One region of the Hahella sp. NBU794 genome, then DNA from elsewhere that is predicted to be linked to it. Evidence: predicted binding sites of a transcription regulator. Region 1 holds the regulator's gene; each other region holds the start of a gene.
The links. Region 1 encodes FNR, which switches genes on or off when oxygen is low (the NO sensors DNR and NnrR bind a similar motif). Its sites were predicted from a motif close to TTGATNTANATCAA; they were not measured.
Positions count from the first base shown of each region.

Region 2: the regulator FNR is predicted to act here: its motif matches at 2,581-2,594, upstream of ACQYWX_RS13595 (FeoA family protein).
Region 3: the regulator FNR is predicted to act here: its motif matches at 2,372-2,385, upstream of ACQYWX_RS08690 (histone deacetylase family protein).

Region 1 is NZ_CP192738.1:5,154,839-5,160,397, reverse strand. It holds gene dnaB (replicative DNA helicase) at 1-182, shown strand, start outside; gene alr (alanine racemase) at 182-1,306, shown strand; gene ACQYWX_RS22525 (sugar nucleotide-binding protein) at 1,461-2,378, shown strand; gene fnr (fumarate/nitrate reduction transcriptional regulator Fnr) at 2,375-3,154, opposite strand; gene ACQYWX_RS22515 (hypothetical protein) at 3,299-4,315, opposite strand; gene ACQYWX_RS22510 (lysophospholipid acyltransferase family protein) at 4,626-5,348, shown strand; gene ACQYWX_RS22505 (substrate-binding periplasmic protein) at 5,355-5,559, opposite strand, start outside.
Region 2 is NZ_CP192738.1:3,042,544-3,048,102, forward strand. It holds gene feoB (Fe(2+) transporter permease subunit FeoB) at 1-1,911, opposite strand, end outside; gene ACQYWX_RS13590 (FeoA family protein) at 1,977-2,213, opposite strand; gene ACQYWX_RS13595 (FeoA family protein) at 2,229-2,492, opposite strand; gene ACQYWX_RS13600 (LysR family transcriptional regulator) at 2,626-3,516, opposite strand; gene ACQYWX_RS13605 (isochorismatase family protein) at 3,626-4,198, shown strand; gene ACQYWX_RS13610 (IS5 family transposase) at 4,343-5,290, opposite strand.
Region 3 is NZ_CP192738.1:1,918,198-1,923,756, reverse strand. It holds gene ACQYWX_RS08695 (GNAT family N-acetyltransferase) at 1-2,279, opposite strand, end outside; gene ACQYWX_RS08690 (histone deacetylase family protein) at 2,526-3,449, shown strand; gene fliS (flagellar export chaperone FliS) at 3,552-3,947, opposite strand; gene fliD (flagellar filament capping protein FliD) at 4,009-5,559, opposite strand, start outside.

The DNA of each region.
Region 1 (5,559 bases):
TGATCATGTTCATCTACCGGGATGAGGTCTATCACGAAGACAGCCCGGACAAAGGTATTGCGGAAATTATTATCGGTAAGCAGCGTAACGGCCCTATCGGAACGGTGCGCTTGGCGTTCATGGGTAAATTCACAAGGTTTGAAGATTTGGCTCACGATTATGGCGGGGGAGACTACGAGTAATGCGTCCATCCCGCGCTCTTATTGATCTGGACGCCTTGCGTCACAATATTCGTTTGCTGAATTCCATTGCTAAAAACGCCCGTTGTGCGGCGGTAATTAAAGCTGATGCATACGGCCATGGCGCAGTGGAAATCGCACGCGCCCTGAAAGCGGAGGCTCCCAAGCTGGCGGTGGCCTGTTACGATGAGGCGGTGAGTTTGCGTGAAGCGGGTATTACGACGCCGCTATTAGTGCTGGAAGGATTTTATAGCTCAGAGGAGCTGGCTGACTCTACCCGTTGGCGCGATATAGAGTGGGTTGTGCATGATATGGAGCAATTGGACATGCTGTCCGAAGTGGCTCCTTTGCGTAAAACAGGTCCTGGTTCCGCCCGGATGCAAACCTGGATCAAGTTGAATACAGGTATGAACCGGTTGGGTTTGCCGTTAAATAAACTGGCTGGCGTCGCTGAGATGCTGGGCCAGTTTCCTGGGCTTTCTGTTATTGGGCTGATGACTCACTTCGCATGCGCCGATGAACTGGATAGTTTGCTGCAACAGGAGCAGTGGCGGGCGTTTCAAGCTGGTATGCAGGCGGCGGGATCGGGTGGCTGGAGTTACTCATCGGCTAATTCTGCCGCTTTGTTGCAGTATCCGGAAACTCACTTGGATTGGGTGCGTCCGGGCATTGCGATGTACGGCGCCTCCCCCATGGCGGATAAGACCGGGGCGGATTTTGGCTTGAAGCCGGTAATGACCTTTGAGTCGCGCTTGATTGCTACTCGGGAGCTGCAAGCAGGAGACTCTATTGGCTATGGCGCCGCTTGGACTGCGAGCGGCCCAACAAGAATGGGAGTGGTTGCGGTAGGGTATGGCGACGGATATCCAAGACAAATGCAAAATGGTGCGCCTGTCGCCGTGTGCGGTAAGCGGACAAAGATTATCGGGCGGGTGTCCATGGATATGCTGACGGTGGATATCTCTCACATTCCAGAAGCGCGTATTGGGTCGGAGGTGGAGCTGTGGGGCGGAGCTGTTTCCGCTGATGAGGTTGCAGGATATGCGTCAACAATCTCCTATACTTTATTTACGGGCATGACCTCGCGTGTCCCCAGGGTATACCTTAATCGCTCGGAAGGGGGTTAAAGCGCAGCGTTAAGCTGGATGATGGGGATAGAGTCCGGGGTATCGGGTTTGCGAAAATCCCATCAAGCAGCCAATATTGTTAACATAATATCTTCAGACGGCCCGCATTCTGGGGGCGCTAAAGGCTACGAGACACATTTTAAGGGGTGCATGAGTGATTGTTTGTGTGACGGGAATTGATTCGCCATTAGGTAAGGCTATAGCTCAGCGTTTACAGCAGAGCGGCATAGCAGTGGAGGGCGTTCCCTACGAGCAGTTTCTGATGACCAATGATGCGATCGTGCGAGCAATGAGGGCGATGCCGTCTGCGGATTTCGTGGTTCATGCTGCGGAGATGGCTGACCTGTTCAAGGCGGAGCAGCATCCGGATTTGGCCTATCAGGTTAATGTCTCCGCTTGTGAGGCGGTAGCGGAGGTGGCGGCTTTATGGAAGGCGCCGATTATTCATCTCTCCAGCCATCTTGTTTTCGATGGCGTCAAAAAGAACCCTTATATATCCGCCAACAAAGGACGTCCTCTTTCCGTGTATGGGCGGACAAAGCTGCAGAGCGAACAATGGCTTCAGGAAAACTATAGCAAGCATCTGATCTTGAGGGTGGGCTGGTTGCTGGAGGCTGGCGCTCAAGGCTGGCTGCAGACCATGCTTTCCGCGCTGTCTTCAGGGAAGCGCCTAAACGCCAGCACCGATATGCAGCTGACTCCCGTCGCGGTGGATGATGTGGCGAGAGTCGTAGACGCTGTTATCAAGCAGCTGAGTTGTAATATCTCGGTGTGGGGCGTTTACCATTATGCTGGCGCTGAAGCTGTCACCCACTATGAACTGTTGAAAGCGATTGTGCTGCAGGCATTTGGACAGGAAGAAATGTTGCAGGCCCTGATCGAGAAAAAGGGCGCTGATGTGTTGCCTGGAGTGGCGCTTCCGGCGAATGGCGCGTTAGGTTGTATCAAGCTGCGCAACACCTTTGGCGTCAAGCAGCTTCCCTGGCGTCGTTATCTGCCGGCGTTGATTGAGCAATGTCAGCAGCGTGGCGGCGTAAAACCGGCTGAAAACTGCTTGGAAGAGACCCGTTAACGAGCGTTAAGGGCTGATTCCTTCTGATGCTCCAGACACTTGGTGTCGTGGCGAAGAATTTTCTGCAGTTCGTCCAATTGCAATATCTGAACTTCCCTTCCTTGGACCTTAATAATGCCATTGTTCTGGAAGCGGGTAATGACCCTGCTGACAGTTTCGACGGCCAAGCCTAAATAGTTGCCTATGTCGCTGCGTGGCATAGGGAGTCTGAAGTTTGTGCCGGATAGGCGACGACGGCTAAAGCGTGTCGACAGGGACAATAGAAGCGAGGCAATGCGTTCTTCAGCCGAGTTTTTGCTTAATAGCATAGTGAGCTGCCTGCTCTCCTGAATCTCTTTGCTCATTAATGAGAAAAAGTGGTGCTGCAGGCTGGGGATGTCTGAGGCAAGGTCTTCAAACTTCTCCAGAGGAATTTCGCATACGCTGGTGCGTTCAAGGGCGACGGCGGAGCAGGAGTATTTTTCCATGCTAACGCTGTCCAGACCGATAATCTCGCCAGGCAGATAGAAACCAGTGACCTGTTCCTCGCCTTCCTCTGATACGGTGAATGTTTTGATCGCGCCGCTACGAACTGCGAAGCACGAGCGGAATGGGGTGTGTTGCTCAAAGATATATTCGCCGCGATTGAGCATTTTGCCCTGGCGAATGATTTCTTCCAGGCGATCAATATCTTCAGCCCCGACCGCGATAGGAATGCAAAGCTTGCTCAAATTACATTCGTGGCAGCCTCTGTGTAAGCTAAAAGGAGAGGAGGTTGCTATATGCTTGCTTTCCATCGGTTGCCTCGTGGCTGGATGAGTGAAACTGCTTAAAGAGGCTTCTAGGATAGCCAATAGCTATTTAAAAGCAAATCCCTACAATGGGAAATTTACAGGGAAAACCTGCGCTCGCCTTTGTTTTTACATAGTTTTCACCTTTTGTTACAACTGGGTTTGAGTGTAACGAATTGCTCTTGCTGGAAGCTCGCTGTTGTCCAGAGTTTTGTAGTAGTCGTCCAACTGTGTGGCGTTGCGCAACTGGTAATGTGGTGTGTAAGAAAATGCGCCCAACCCAACGCCATGTAGACAGCTGACTCCCTGGCTAATCAAGCCTGTCCAAGGTAGTGCGAAAAAGTCCTGCGTGATAGGAATAAACGATGCGGACTTAATACGCCGCTTGAAATCTTTTAGCGCCGCTTCCAGGCCTGCTGTGCCGGCGAATTCCATTTTATGGCCGGAGAGTAGGATGCCTTGCGGTCTCTCTGTCAGAATTTCCTCAAGGTGCTCGGATAGTGCGGTGACGGTCGCAGGAGTCACTTTCAGGCGCAGATAAACGGCTTTGAAGTCGAATGCCCGAATGGTCTGCAGCCAATCCCTAAGACTCTCAATAGGGAAGGACTGTGCGTATTCACCAGGATCATTGATGCAGACAATGTTAAAGCCCAACCCTTTAATCAGGGCTAGCGCTTCCTCGGAGTCAGGGCGAGCGTCCAGCTCGATAACATGGCGCGCATCGGCGTCGAAGTTTAGTTTGAACTCCCTGCCCAAATAATACATCACCTGAGTCTGCGCTGCGGGAGTGAGCTGGCGGACCAGATCGCCGAACCAATGCAGGTACTTAACCTGGCTGCCGGCGGGAAGGTTTTGCTTGAGTAGTCTCACTTCTTTCACGACATAGTCGATGTACTTCTGCAAATTAGCATTCATGGATGGGAGTCTGCGGGTGTAATTTTCCGCACTGACAAGTGTATTAAAGCAAGGCGCCTGAACGCTCAGTGCGAACCCGCCTTCATAATATCGAGCCAGAGAGCTGTTGCGATAATCCGCCTCATAGGCTCCCTCGTCCAAGGCGCTCCAGTTCTCACTGGAGAACTCTTTAGGGGGGGAGTTGAGCAAATAAACCCAGCTATCATTACCCCCATTTTGTTTCGCTTGTTCGACAACCTTTCCAACTGGCATATTGGGTCTCCAACCAGGTAAGAAAACATCTGCGCGCGTTTGACCATCATTGTCAGCGATTTTGCGCGCGCGCCTGCTGTCACACTTGTTGGCAAGTGGATCCCCCCTCTCTCCATGCTCAGTGTATCTAGCTCCCGAAAGGGAGTCTTGATATTGATCAAGGGGTGAGCGGGTGGCTGTCTGAGAGGGTGTACTTTAGTCGCAATATCCCTCAAACAATGGGTTTCTGGGACGTTGAGGGATAACATTCATTGCAGCTTTGGGCGGGGAGTTGATATCCTTTGCGGGCATTGAAAAAAGGCGGGCAAAAGTGCAGGCATTTCAGCTATTTCGGTCTTTCGTTTTTTACATTGGGTATGCTTGGGGCGTCATCATCACATCTTTGGTTGGGATGCTGATTGGTCCTTACGTCAATTTTGAAAAGCGTTACTACATCGTCTCCCGGTTTAATGTGTTCGCACTTTGGTGGGCGCGTGTTGTCTGTGGCATACGTTATGAGATCGAAGGGCTGGAGAACATTCCAAAGACGAGCTGTGTGGTTGTCAGCAATCATCAGAGCGCTTGGGAGACTTATTTGCTAGGCGTTATATTTCGTCCTCAGTGTACTGTGCTTAAGCAAGAGTTGATGAAGGTTCCGTTTTTTGGTTGGGCGCTGAAGAGATTGAAGCCTATCGCCATTGATCGGAGTAAGCCGTCAGCGGCGCTTAAGCAATTGCTTAAGCAGGGAAAGGAGCGTCTGACCTCAGGGTATTGGGTTGTAATTTATCCTGAGGGGACACGCGTTCGCCCTCGGCAGGTTGGTAAATACAACAAGGGCGGCGCTTTGTTGGCCGTCAGTGCTGGCGTTCCTTTGCTGCCTATAGCGCACAACGCTGGAGATTGCTGGCCTGCCGGCAGTATTAGCAAGCGTCCAGGCTTGATAAAGGTGAAAATCGGCGCGCCAATTGAAACCAGCGGCCGAGCTACTGACGAAGTTCACAAGGAAATGGAAGAGTGGATAAGGCGGACTTCAGCCGCCTTAAGCCAGGCGTAGAGCTCTCTATTTGTAGTTTGAGTACACTTTGTCCAAATAGCCTTCAGTACGCATCTTATCGAGCACTTTGTTGAGGTGCTCAATGCTTTCGTCAGGTGTGTCCTTGTTCATCGCCAGATATAAACTGGTGTCTCTTATGGTAAAGATAGGTTTGATGTCGGAAACTCCGGCCAGCTTGGCGTAGTAATAGCCTGATGCGGTGCTGGAGATC
Region 2 (5,559 bases), 2.1 Mb from region 1:
GGCGAAGGACGCCATCACGCTTTCCAGTAAGTTGAATTCGGGAGCTGGCGCCAGTTCTTCGCCAGCGGCTTGCGCTTCTATTCTCGCCAGGTCGCTGTACAGAGAGTCCAATGTGCCGACGACGGCTTCTTTCGCCAGTACGCCGGTAAAGATGCCCACCGCGGCGGGCCAGTTATCTTCGCGCAGTCCCATAGGCGCGAATGCGGGAGCGATGACGCCGCCGATTTCGCTCAGCAGGGACTTATTACTGTTTTCATTGCCGTAGGAGCCGTCTGTGCCCACGGAGTTCAGCACGTTGAGGGCCAGCACCATTGGTACGATTACTTTGCCGGCGCGGAACATGAAGCCCCGGGTGCGCTCCCAGGTGCGAATGCCAACGCCTTTCAACGTGGGAATATGGTAAGGCGGCAGCTCCATAATGAAGGGCGTGGCCTGCCCCTGCAGCAGGGTGGTTTTCATTACCAGACCGGTGAGCACCGCGATGGCGACGCCAATAATGTAGAGCCCGAAAACCACGTTTTGTCCGCCGATGGGAAAAAACGCGGCGGCGAACAGAGCGTACACGGACAAACGTGCGCCGCAGGACATAAAGGGCGCCATGATGATGGTCATGATGCGGTCGCGCTGTTTCTCCATAGTGCGGGTGGCCATGACCGCCGGCACGTTGCAGCCGAAACCGACAATCAGTGGTACGAAAGCCTTGCCGGGAAGGCCGATGGCGCGCATGGCGCGATCCATGACGAAGGCGGCGCGGGCCATGTAGCCGGAATCCTCCAGCGCCGACAAAAACAGATACAGAAAGCCGATGATCGGGATAAAGGTGGCCACCACCTGCACGCCGCCGCCCATGCCGTCCGCCAGCAGCAGACGCAACCACTGCGGCGCTCCCAGTGAGGTCAGCAGCGCGCCGAACCCATCTACGAATAATGCGCCAGTGAATTGATCAAAGAAATCGATGAACGCGCCGCCGATATTGATGGTGAACATGAACATCAAATACATGGCGAACAGAAATATGGGAATGCCCAGCATCCGGTTCAGGACCACGCGGTCGATTTTGTCGGATATGCTGCGCTGCACTTCATGGTTACGTTTGACGCTGGCGCTGGCTACCTGATTGACGAAGCCATAGCGGGCGTCCGCCAGACAGATATCGATGTCGTCCTCCAGCTGTCGCACCACGTCCTCTTGCAGTTCCTCTACGCTGGCGCGGAGTGTCGAGTCCGCCAGTTTCAGGGCGGAGGCGTCTCCTTCCAGCATTCGCGTCGCCAGCCAGCGCGGATCGCATTTGCCCTCGGCGTGCGCGGCCAGCATGGGAGTCAGGCTGTCCAGCGCTTTGGCGACAGGGGAGGGATAGGTGATGACGGCATTGGAAATATGCTTGCGACGCGCGGCGTCCAGAATCGCCGCCTTCAGTTGCGGCAGCCCGGCGCCGGAAGCAGCCACAATAGGGACGACAGGGCAGTCCAACAGCTTGGCGAGCTTGTCGTGAGCCACCGCATGGCCGCGCTCTTCCGCCACATCCATCATGTTCAACGCCGTCAGCAAGGGCGTCTTCATTTCCAGCAGTTGGCAGGTGAGGTAGAGATTGCGCTCCAGGTTGGAGGCGTCGACGATATTGATGATGAGGTCCGCTTCACGCTCGGCGACGAAATCTCTGGCGATTTGCTCATCCAGGGAAACATCGTCTTCGCAGACATCGAGGGAATAGGTGCCAGGCAGGTCGATCAGTTCAAAGTCCACGCCCTGAAATGAAAAGCGTCCGCTTTTGCGCTCCACAGTGACGCCAGGCCAGTTGCCCACCCTTTGCTTGGAGCCGGTCAGCGCGTTGAATAAGGTGGTTTTGCCGCAGTTGGGGTTGCCTACCACTGCGATGACGTATTTTTCCGTGTTGCGCTCCGGACTGGCCATGATCGACTTACTCTCTCCAATAAAACTGCTTGGGATCGGGCTGATTGCGTGTATTTCAGAGGACGCTAGATCTTCTCAATAAGAAGGCTGCCTGCTTCGTCTTTACGCAGGCTGAGGCGAAATCCGCGCACCAGAATTTCCACTGGATCGCCCATTGGGGCGTAGCGGGTGACGCTGAATTCGACGCCGGGGGTCAACCCCATGGACAACAGTTTGCGGCGATAACTTTTGCCGCCTTCGCCGAAGCCCATGACGCGGCCTTGTTCGCCGACTTTAAGATCTTTCAGACTGACGCTGCTCATTCTTGGGAAGGCTCCTCAATGACCGCTGGTTGTGGCGCACGCGCGCACCACCATGATTTTCTGCGCCATGCCGGCGCCCAGCGCCAGACGCGTATCGGCGCGCACGACCACCAGGTCAGCGCCCTTGCGGTGCAGCACGGTTAACTCGCAGCCCACATTGAGCCCCAGGGAAGTTAAACGCATTTCCAGGTTTTTGCCCCCGCGTAACAGGTGAACTTTCACTCTTTCGCTCTCTTGCGCCAACGCCAGAGGGAAAGGCTTCTTTTCGAACGTGCTCATACGACCGCCTTTAAATGAAAGTGAGATTGAGAAACCTTCTTATTATTAACGCTATTACTGAGTGAATCCAGTAGACCTTGGGGGGAATCTGACCCAGATCAAAGGCATGTGGGACCAGAAACCCGGGATGGATTTAAATGGAGGTGAAGCGGTCGGCCAGATAATCGATAAAGGCTTTGGCGCAGGCGGTTTGCAGGCGGGATGACGTGACCGCCTGTACCGGCAGACGGGGGACAGTCCAGTCCGTCAGTATGGGGATTAAGCGTCCTTCGGCCAGCGCGTCGCGAGCCAGGACTGTGGCGAGGCTGGCGACGCCGAACCCGCATTCCGCCAGCACGCGCATCAGGCTGACATTGTTGACGGCGAACCGACCTTTAACTGTAACTTCTACTGTTTCGTCGGCGCGCTGCAGACGCCAGGCCGCCTGAGCCTGCGCGCCAATGATGATGCAATCGCGCTCGCTGAGCTGATCGGGATGGGAAGGCGCGGATTGACGTTGCAGGTAAGTCGGGGAGGCGAACAGGCCTTGCTCAATCCAGCCAATTCGTCGGCTGACCAGGTTCTGATCCTTCACCACGCCGAGCCGAATCGCTACATCGATCTGCTCGCTGGCCAGATCGCGATGCTGCGGCGACAGGTCGATTTCGAAGGCGATACCCGGATAGCGGCGAGCGAATTCCGGCAGCAACGGCGCGATATAGTGGACGCCCAGGTCTACCGGCATGGACAGTCGCAGCGTACCTTGCGGACGTTTGGCTTCCTCAAATAAGGCTTCCTGCGCGTTGAAAGCTTCGTCCACCAGACGTTCGCAGCGTTCAAAGTAACGGCGCGCCGCCTCCGTCAGCTCCACCCGGCGAGTGGTGCGGGTGAACAGGCTGATGCCTGAGTCACGCTCCAGCGCGCGGATACGTCGGGACAGGGTGGCTGTCGACAGACCCAGATTCTCCGCGGCGCGGCTGAAGCTGCGGGTGCGCGCCACCTCCACAAACAGGGCGACATTTTGCAAGGCGGACAAGTCTTTCATAGTGGTTGGTTATTGTTGCAAAGATGAAAAAGAGAATAGCAATCGCGGCCATTATCTTTCAAATGGATCAATGTAGTATCTCACTGACTCCACTAACGAGGTAACTGAGATGCAGCGCTTTAACATTGACGACACCGCTATGATTTTGATCGATCACCAGACCGGTACTAACACCTGGGCGTCTACGACTCCTCTGGAGCTGCTGCGACGTAATGTGATCATTCTGGCGTCATTCGCCAAGGGCGTGGGCATGCCTTTGGTGCTCACTTCCAGTCAGGAAACCAATGTCGACGTGCAGGGACCTCTAATGCCTGAACTGGAAGCCATCGCCCCGGACGCGTTCGCCGCCCGCATCAAACGCATTGGCGTAGTGAACGCCTGGGATGATCCTGCATTCGCTGAGGCCTGTCGCCGCACAGGCAAGCGCAATTTCGTGATGGCCGGGGTGACCACGGACGTGTGCATGGTGTCTCCCGCCATCAGCGCGGTGGAGGAAGGCTTTAACGTGCAGGTCGTATGTGACGCATGCGGCTCCACCAACCAGATTGCCGAAGAGATGTCCTGGCGTCGCATGGAGCGCGCGGGCGTGCGCCTGACCAGCACCAACGCCATGGTGGCGGAGCTGGTGCGCAACTGGGCGTCGGCGGCGGGCGAAGTGGCGTTTCCGTTGCTGCTCGGCTAATTCGCCGAGTCGGCGAGTGCCTAAGGAACCTCTGAATAACCCATAGTTATCCCAATATCCCTCTCCATTGTGCATTTGGCCCAACCATATACTGCTTTTTCCAACAACTTTCGCCCCTTTCAGGACGGAAGTGGGCCTATCGCCCTATATCCGCAGCTCTTTCCACACCGTAAGAAGATTGCTGAAGGCCGCCAGTAGATATAATCGATTCCTGTTCTTCGCCAGGCCTCGATAGCGGACTTTGCCATAACCAAACACCTGCTTAATGTAGCGGAATGGATGCTCCACTTTGGCTCGGATGCTCGCTTTCAGCATCTCCATTCTCTGATGCTCTTTGCTCAGTGTGCGGCGCACGCCTGGACGTCTCGCGATAAACCAGGCGACACCCGCCCGCTTCTGGTGTTCCTCCCGCTTATGAATGCCTTGGTAACCGGCATCGCCGAACACGACGCTTTCTTCTCCATGCAGCAATTTGCCCGCAACTGTGATGTCATGGACATTCGCTCCCGTCGCTTCAAGGCTGTGAATCAGTCCCCGGGCGCTGTCTACGCCAATGTGCATTTTCATACCAAAGCGCCACTCATTGCCTTTCTTGGTCTGGCGCATCTCCGGGTCGCGTTGGCCGCTCTGGTTTTTAGTGGAGCTCGGGGCGGAAATAATCGTCGCGTCCACAATGCTGCCTTCCCGCATCATCAGCCCTTGCTTCTGTAGTTGTTTGTTCACTTCCTTGAAAAGCGTCTTGCCTAAACCGTGACGCTCCAGCAGGTGACGAAAATGGAGGATCGTGCTTTCATCCGGCAATCGGTCTGACAGGCGCAGACCAGCAAAGCGACGCATGGACTCAATCTCATACAGCGCATCTTCCATCGCGGGATCGCTGAGGTTATAGAACAGTTGCATGCAGTGAACGCGAAGCATGGCGGATAACGGATACGGCGGCCGGCCATTCTCACCCTTGGGATAATGACGGGCGACCTTCTTCTCCAACCGTTCCCAGGGAATCAGCTTATCCATCCGCTCCAGAAAGATTTCCCGGCGGGTCTTACGCTTTTTATTCTGGTATTCGGCTTCGGAGAAAGTCATCTGATCCATGAAAAGTGTTCCTGCTGAGTTGGACTGCCGTATTATGACTGATTCTGGGAGTTATTCAGAGGTTCCCTAAATATAAATAGCTATCCTTCGCTTGCTGCTGGTTAAGGTAATGACCGTCTGTTCTATATTGATCGAGGCTTATTGTCGAAAAGCGCATCACGTTATTACTCAAAGTAATTTTAAGAACGAGTAAAGGATAATAAGTATTATCCTCGCTAAACCCTAATGTCCCAGGCTGTAGGGGATATTCTGACAATCTTTGATGTGAT
Region 3 (5,559 bases), 3.2 Mb from region 1:
AGGCCGGAATAGAACTCGATGTGACTCGGCTCATCCTCTCCACGCACTGGGCGAATTTCCGCCTTGCGCTTCGACTTGGGCAGCATGATCCATTCCCGCAGCTCTTGTGGATAAGGCTGGATCGCCAGCTTCGCCGGTTTGTCGAGATCAATCATGGCGTTGACCGCCACCGCGCCGTGCTTATCGAAATACAGCGGCATGACCTCAAGCCCTTTGATTTCAGGGATATCGATAATGATCTGCGACAGAATCACCAGGGTTTCGCAGATTTTGGCGATGTCCTGCTCCGGGTTATAGCTATAGTCTTTCAACAGGCGAAACATATGCGTCTGCAGCAAAAGATCCCGAGCCAGCACCATGTTCAACGGCGGCAGAGCGAGCTTGCGATCCGCCGACACATTCACCGCCGCGCCGCTGGCGCCGCACACCATTAAAGGCCCAAACACCGGATCGCGGGTGACCCCCAAACTGAACCCTACTCCGCCAACCGTCTGAAAACTGGGCTGCACGGCGAAACCTAAAAAGCCGCTGTCCGGGAAATGTTCCCTGTAATGCGTCAACAGGTAGCGACAGGAATCGCGAATGGACGCGTCCTCCACCAGCCCCTTCACCCTGCCCTTGTAGCGGCCGCGGCCGGTCTTCTCGTCTTTAAAAGGGATGCAGCTGTGCTCGTGCAAAATGCGGATGTCCACTGGCAAGCCAAACTCCCGCGCCACTTCCACTACCTGCTCTTCGGTTTCGCAGTAGCGGGTATCCTGCATGTTGATGCCGTAGTCAGTGAGAATCTGCCGCGACTCCGCATTGGTCAACACCCGCCGTCCTGATGCGTATATCTTCTGTATGGTCTTGCGCGCGCGGGAGCGATCCACCACCGGGTCGGTGTAGGACTCCGGCGTTTCCCGCAACACCCGCTGGCTGCGCTGGTGATTGACCATATGCATGAAGGCTTTCACCGCCTTATCCGGCGTGGAGAACGTAGGTACGCCACTGTGGAAAAACGCTTCCCTGGCGTCATACACCGTGCTGTGGCCCAGCCAGCAAGTGAAAATATTCAGATGAGAGCGCTTACCCGCTTCTATCACCGCATCCGCCACCTGCAGGCTGTCTTCGGTCAGAGACGGTGCGTACAGCACCAGCACATTGGACACGTGCGGATCGCGTCCGAGTATCTCCAGGGTGCGGCGATACAGCTCCGGGTTGGCGTCATAGTTGAGATCAATAGGGTTACGACGCGTCCAATAAGGCGGCAGATGCTTACCCAGTTCACTCACCGTTTCCGGCGACAGCGAACCCAGCTCGCCATTTAGAGACGCCAACCGATCCACCGCCAGCACCCCTGGACCCAGACCATTGCTGATAATGTGCAAAGGCTCGCCGCGCACCGGTTTCATCCGGGTTAACGTCTCCAGCGCATCGAACATCTCATCGGCGCCGTTAACCCGCAACACCCCGGCGCGCCGGAATACCGCATCGAAAATCTTGTCGCCGTCCACGACCCCCAGGGGCAGTTCCGCGGGACGCCATTGCGATGCCGGAGTGCGTCCGCTTTTCACTGCGATCACCAGCTTCCCCCGCGACACCGCCCGCACGGCGGAAATAAAACGCCGGGGCGAATGAATGTTCTCCATGTGCAGCAAAATGGCTTTGGTGCTGCGATCCTGGGCCAGGTAATCGATCAGATCGTCCAGCCCGACGTCAATGCCGTCTCCCAGGGTAGTTAGGTGCGAAAAGCCGATTCCCCGGGTGAACGCCCAGTCAATTACAGCACTGGCGAGAGAGCCGGACTGGCCAATGTAAGCGATCTTGCCCGGCAACACGCCCATATGCATATAAGTCGCGTTCAGATTGCTGGCCGGGGACAACATACCGATAGTTTCCGGCCCCAGGATACGAATGCCGTACTCAGACGCAATTTCCTGAACGGAATACATCAGCGGCCGACCACTGCGGCTGTGGGTGCGCGACAAGCCGCCGGTCAGGATCATCGCGGTTTTAACTTTGACGTTTCCCAGCACCCGAACAATGCGCGGCACGCTCTCCGGCGGCGTACAGATAATGGCCAAGTCCGGCCGAAACGGCATTTGCTGGGGCCGTTTCACGCAGGGGACGCCATGCACGTCGTGATAGCCCTTGTCATTCACCACCACCAGACGGCCTGAATAGTCCGTGGACATCAGATTACGCAACACCATGCCGCCCAGATTATTGGAGCGTTCGGAGGCGCCAATCACCGCGATGGACTTAGGGTTGAACAACGCTTCTAAATGTCGGGTTCCCAATCTGTTTTCTCCATTTGCGTTGACAGGCTCCGGACCCGGCGACTGCGGAAACACCGCCGATATCTAAGATACATAGACCAATACCGGCCACTTTGACAGATATCAAGATCCCCCGCTTTGACTGACTTGGCGTAATTCGATACGCCCACCTCAATCGCGGGCGCGGACTATAACATTCGCCCCATCTCCGGTTTCAAGCCGTTATCGCTTTGCAGTAGACTAAAAGCCTCTAAAAGGAAAACAAAGATGAAAACCGCCCTTTTCTATCATAAAGACTGTACATTGCACGACATGGGCGAGGGGCATCCCGAAAGCCCCATGCGATTACAGGCGATTATGGACCGGCTTGAGCACGCCGGCATACTGCAGGAAGTGGATCTGGTCGAGCCGCAGGAAACCGACCGCGACAAAATCATTCGGGTGCATCCCTCCCGCTACGTTGAACAACTGGAAAATCTGAATCCGGACAAAGGCCGCATCATGGTCGATCCAGATACGGCATTGATGCGTCACAGCATGCGCGCCGCCTATCTGGCGGCGGGCTCTGCGGTAGAGGCGGCGGATATGGTGCTCAGCGGCCAGGCGAACACCGCCTTTTGCGCCGTGCGTCCCCCTGGCCATCATGCGGAACGCAGCAAATCCATGGGCTTCTGCTTCTTCAACAATATCGCCATCGCCGCCCGCCACGCCATGGATTTTCATGGTCTGGAGCGTATCGCCATCGTGGACTTCGACGTGCATCAGGGCAACGGCACGGTGGACATCTTTCAGGATGATCCGCGGGTCCTTTTCTGCTCCAGCTTTGAGTATCCGCTGTATCCGTTCAGTCACCATGCGGTGGATCGCCCCAACATCATCAATACGCCGCTGGACGCCCACACCCGCGGTCTGCAATTCCGGCGTAGCGTTGAAAGAGACTGGCTCGCCCGCCTGCAGGATCACCGTCCGCAACTGATACTTATCTCAGCGGGCTTCGACGCCCATAAACATGATCCCCTGGCGCACCTGGAGCTGGAAGAAAGGGACTACCGCTGGATCACCCGTTTATTGATGGACGTGGCGCGGGTTTACAGCAGTGGGCGCATCGTTTCTATTCTGGAAGGCGGTTATAACCTGAACGCCCTGTCCGCCAGTGTGGAAGCGCACATGGAAGGTTTGATGGGGAATTGAAACGTCGCATGAGCGAGGACTTAACCTTGTTTAGAAGCTCCGCCCGCCAACAGCGGACGGAGTTTCTATAAGGTTGCGAGAAAGCGGCCTGTTCAGGCCAGGTTAGACGAGACCTTTTTCCAACGCTTCCTGACGAATGCCGTCCCAGCCGTTTTTGACTTGCTTCAACAAGCCCGCCACTTCATCCAGAATGGTCGCGTCATTTTGCAGGTTGGCTTCAAACAAGCGACGCTCCATGTATTCGTACAAAGCATCCAGACGCTCTGCGATGTCGCCGCCTTTTTCTTTGTCCAGGAACTCGCGCAAACCGCCGACGATTTCAACCGCCTTGCCGATCAGCCGATTTTTGCCTTCAAAGTTATTGGCGAGAATCTGCCCTTTCGCCATGGTAATGCGCTCCAGCGCACCGTCGAACAATAGCTGGATCAACTTGTGCCCATCCGCATCGACAATGCTGGTCTGACGATTCACGCTCTGATACTGATGTAACGCGTTCATTGTAATAGCAACCTCATAATTACTCGTCTGTGATCTTAAGCGCCTGGATCAGGCCCTTCGCTTAACCCTTGCTTCCAGTGGTGCTGGCCACCAGCGCTTCCAGCTGCGTGGACAAAAAGTTTTCCGTGTTCTTGAGCTGGGAAATAATCAAATCCGCGGCGGTGAACTGACGCGCCAGCCGATCCGTCAAGGCCGTAATGCGATCGTTCAACTCCGTCCGGTCTTCAGAGATTTTTTCCAGCTGTGAATTAAAGCCATTGATGGCGACCGTAATCAAACCGTCGGCGGACAGATAATTGTTCACCAGGTCGACCATCTGGTCTCCCACCCCTTCAATATAAGTCGCTGTGCCGCGTGCGCCAGTGGCGCCGCCGGTAATTTGCAGTTTGAGCCCTTTCGAGTCTCCGTCCGCAGAGGTCAGATACTGGCCCTTACCGGTAGCGGCTTTCCCATTGATCGTGCCGGCGACATCCAGGCCATCTACGCCGGTGGCGACAGTCAAACCCAGCTGCGCCGCGGTATTGGTGTCGATGGCGGTAATCTCGACCTTGGACGTACTGCCATATTCTCCAGAGGTGAACACCAGCTGGTTACTGCCGTCCAACGAAACAGTCACGCCAGAGCCTGCGATATTGGTGTCCGCATCCAGCTGAGTCTGAATTTCCGCAAGCAACTCACTGTCAGTATAAGTTCCGGCGGTCAGAGTAATGGTGTTGGACTCCACCCCGTTGACTTTGATCTTGAAGGTGTCGTTATCCGCATCAATGACTGTTGAGCCGCCCAGCGCCACATTGCCGGTGAAAGCGCCCTGCGTCGCCACCTGGGTGATATCAACGGCGTACGAGCCAATCTTGGTATTTATCCCGGCGCTGACGTACTTGACCTGCGCATCCGTCGTACGCCCCTGGTCGGCGAACAAAGCCGCTACGTCATTCGGATAACTTTGCAGCTTGTTTTGGAACGTGAGGCTGTTGAACTCCAGTTGTCCCGATTCTGAGTTGGTCGTAATTCCCAATTCAGACAAACTACGGACGTTAGCGCTTTCCAGCCCGGGAACAATTGAACTCAGCGTAGAACGCAACTGGGTGGAGATAGTGCGCACAGTGGAGCTGCCCAGCAAAGTGCCTTTTTCTCCGGTATCACTGTCAAAAGCGGTGACTTCGCTAATGATTTCCTGCAAAGCATTATATTTATCCACTAAATCCTGGACCCTTTCGGTCACAGCATTCAGGTCTTTGCTAACGGTAACGTTGACTGCGCTTGCGGTTTCGGCATTTAAAGTCAGAGTCAGGCCGTCCACCACGTCATCGACGGTGTTCAACGAACGGGTGATGGATACGCCATTCAAAGTAAAGGCGGCGTCTTCCGCTGCGACGTCCTGAGTTAAATTCTGGTTGGTGGCGTTATAAATAAACTGGGAGATCCCCGAACCATCCGTACTGTTGCCATCGTTATCCGTCGCTGCGATAGAGATCGCATTCGCCACACCGGTTTTTGAAGCGGATAACACAAGCTGGTAGGAGGAGCCGTTGTAAATAACGGAGGAGTTAACGTCCAATCCCATATCGTTAATGGCGTCGGACAATCCCTGCAACGTATTGTTACTGCTATC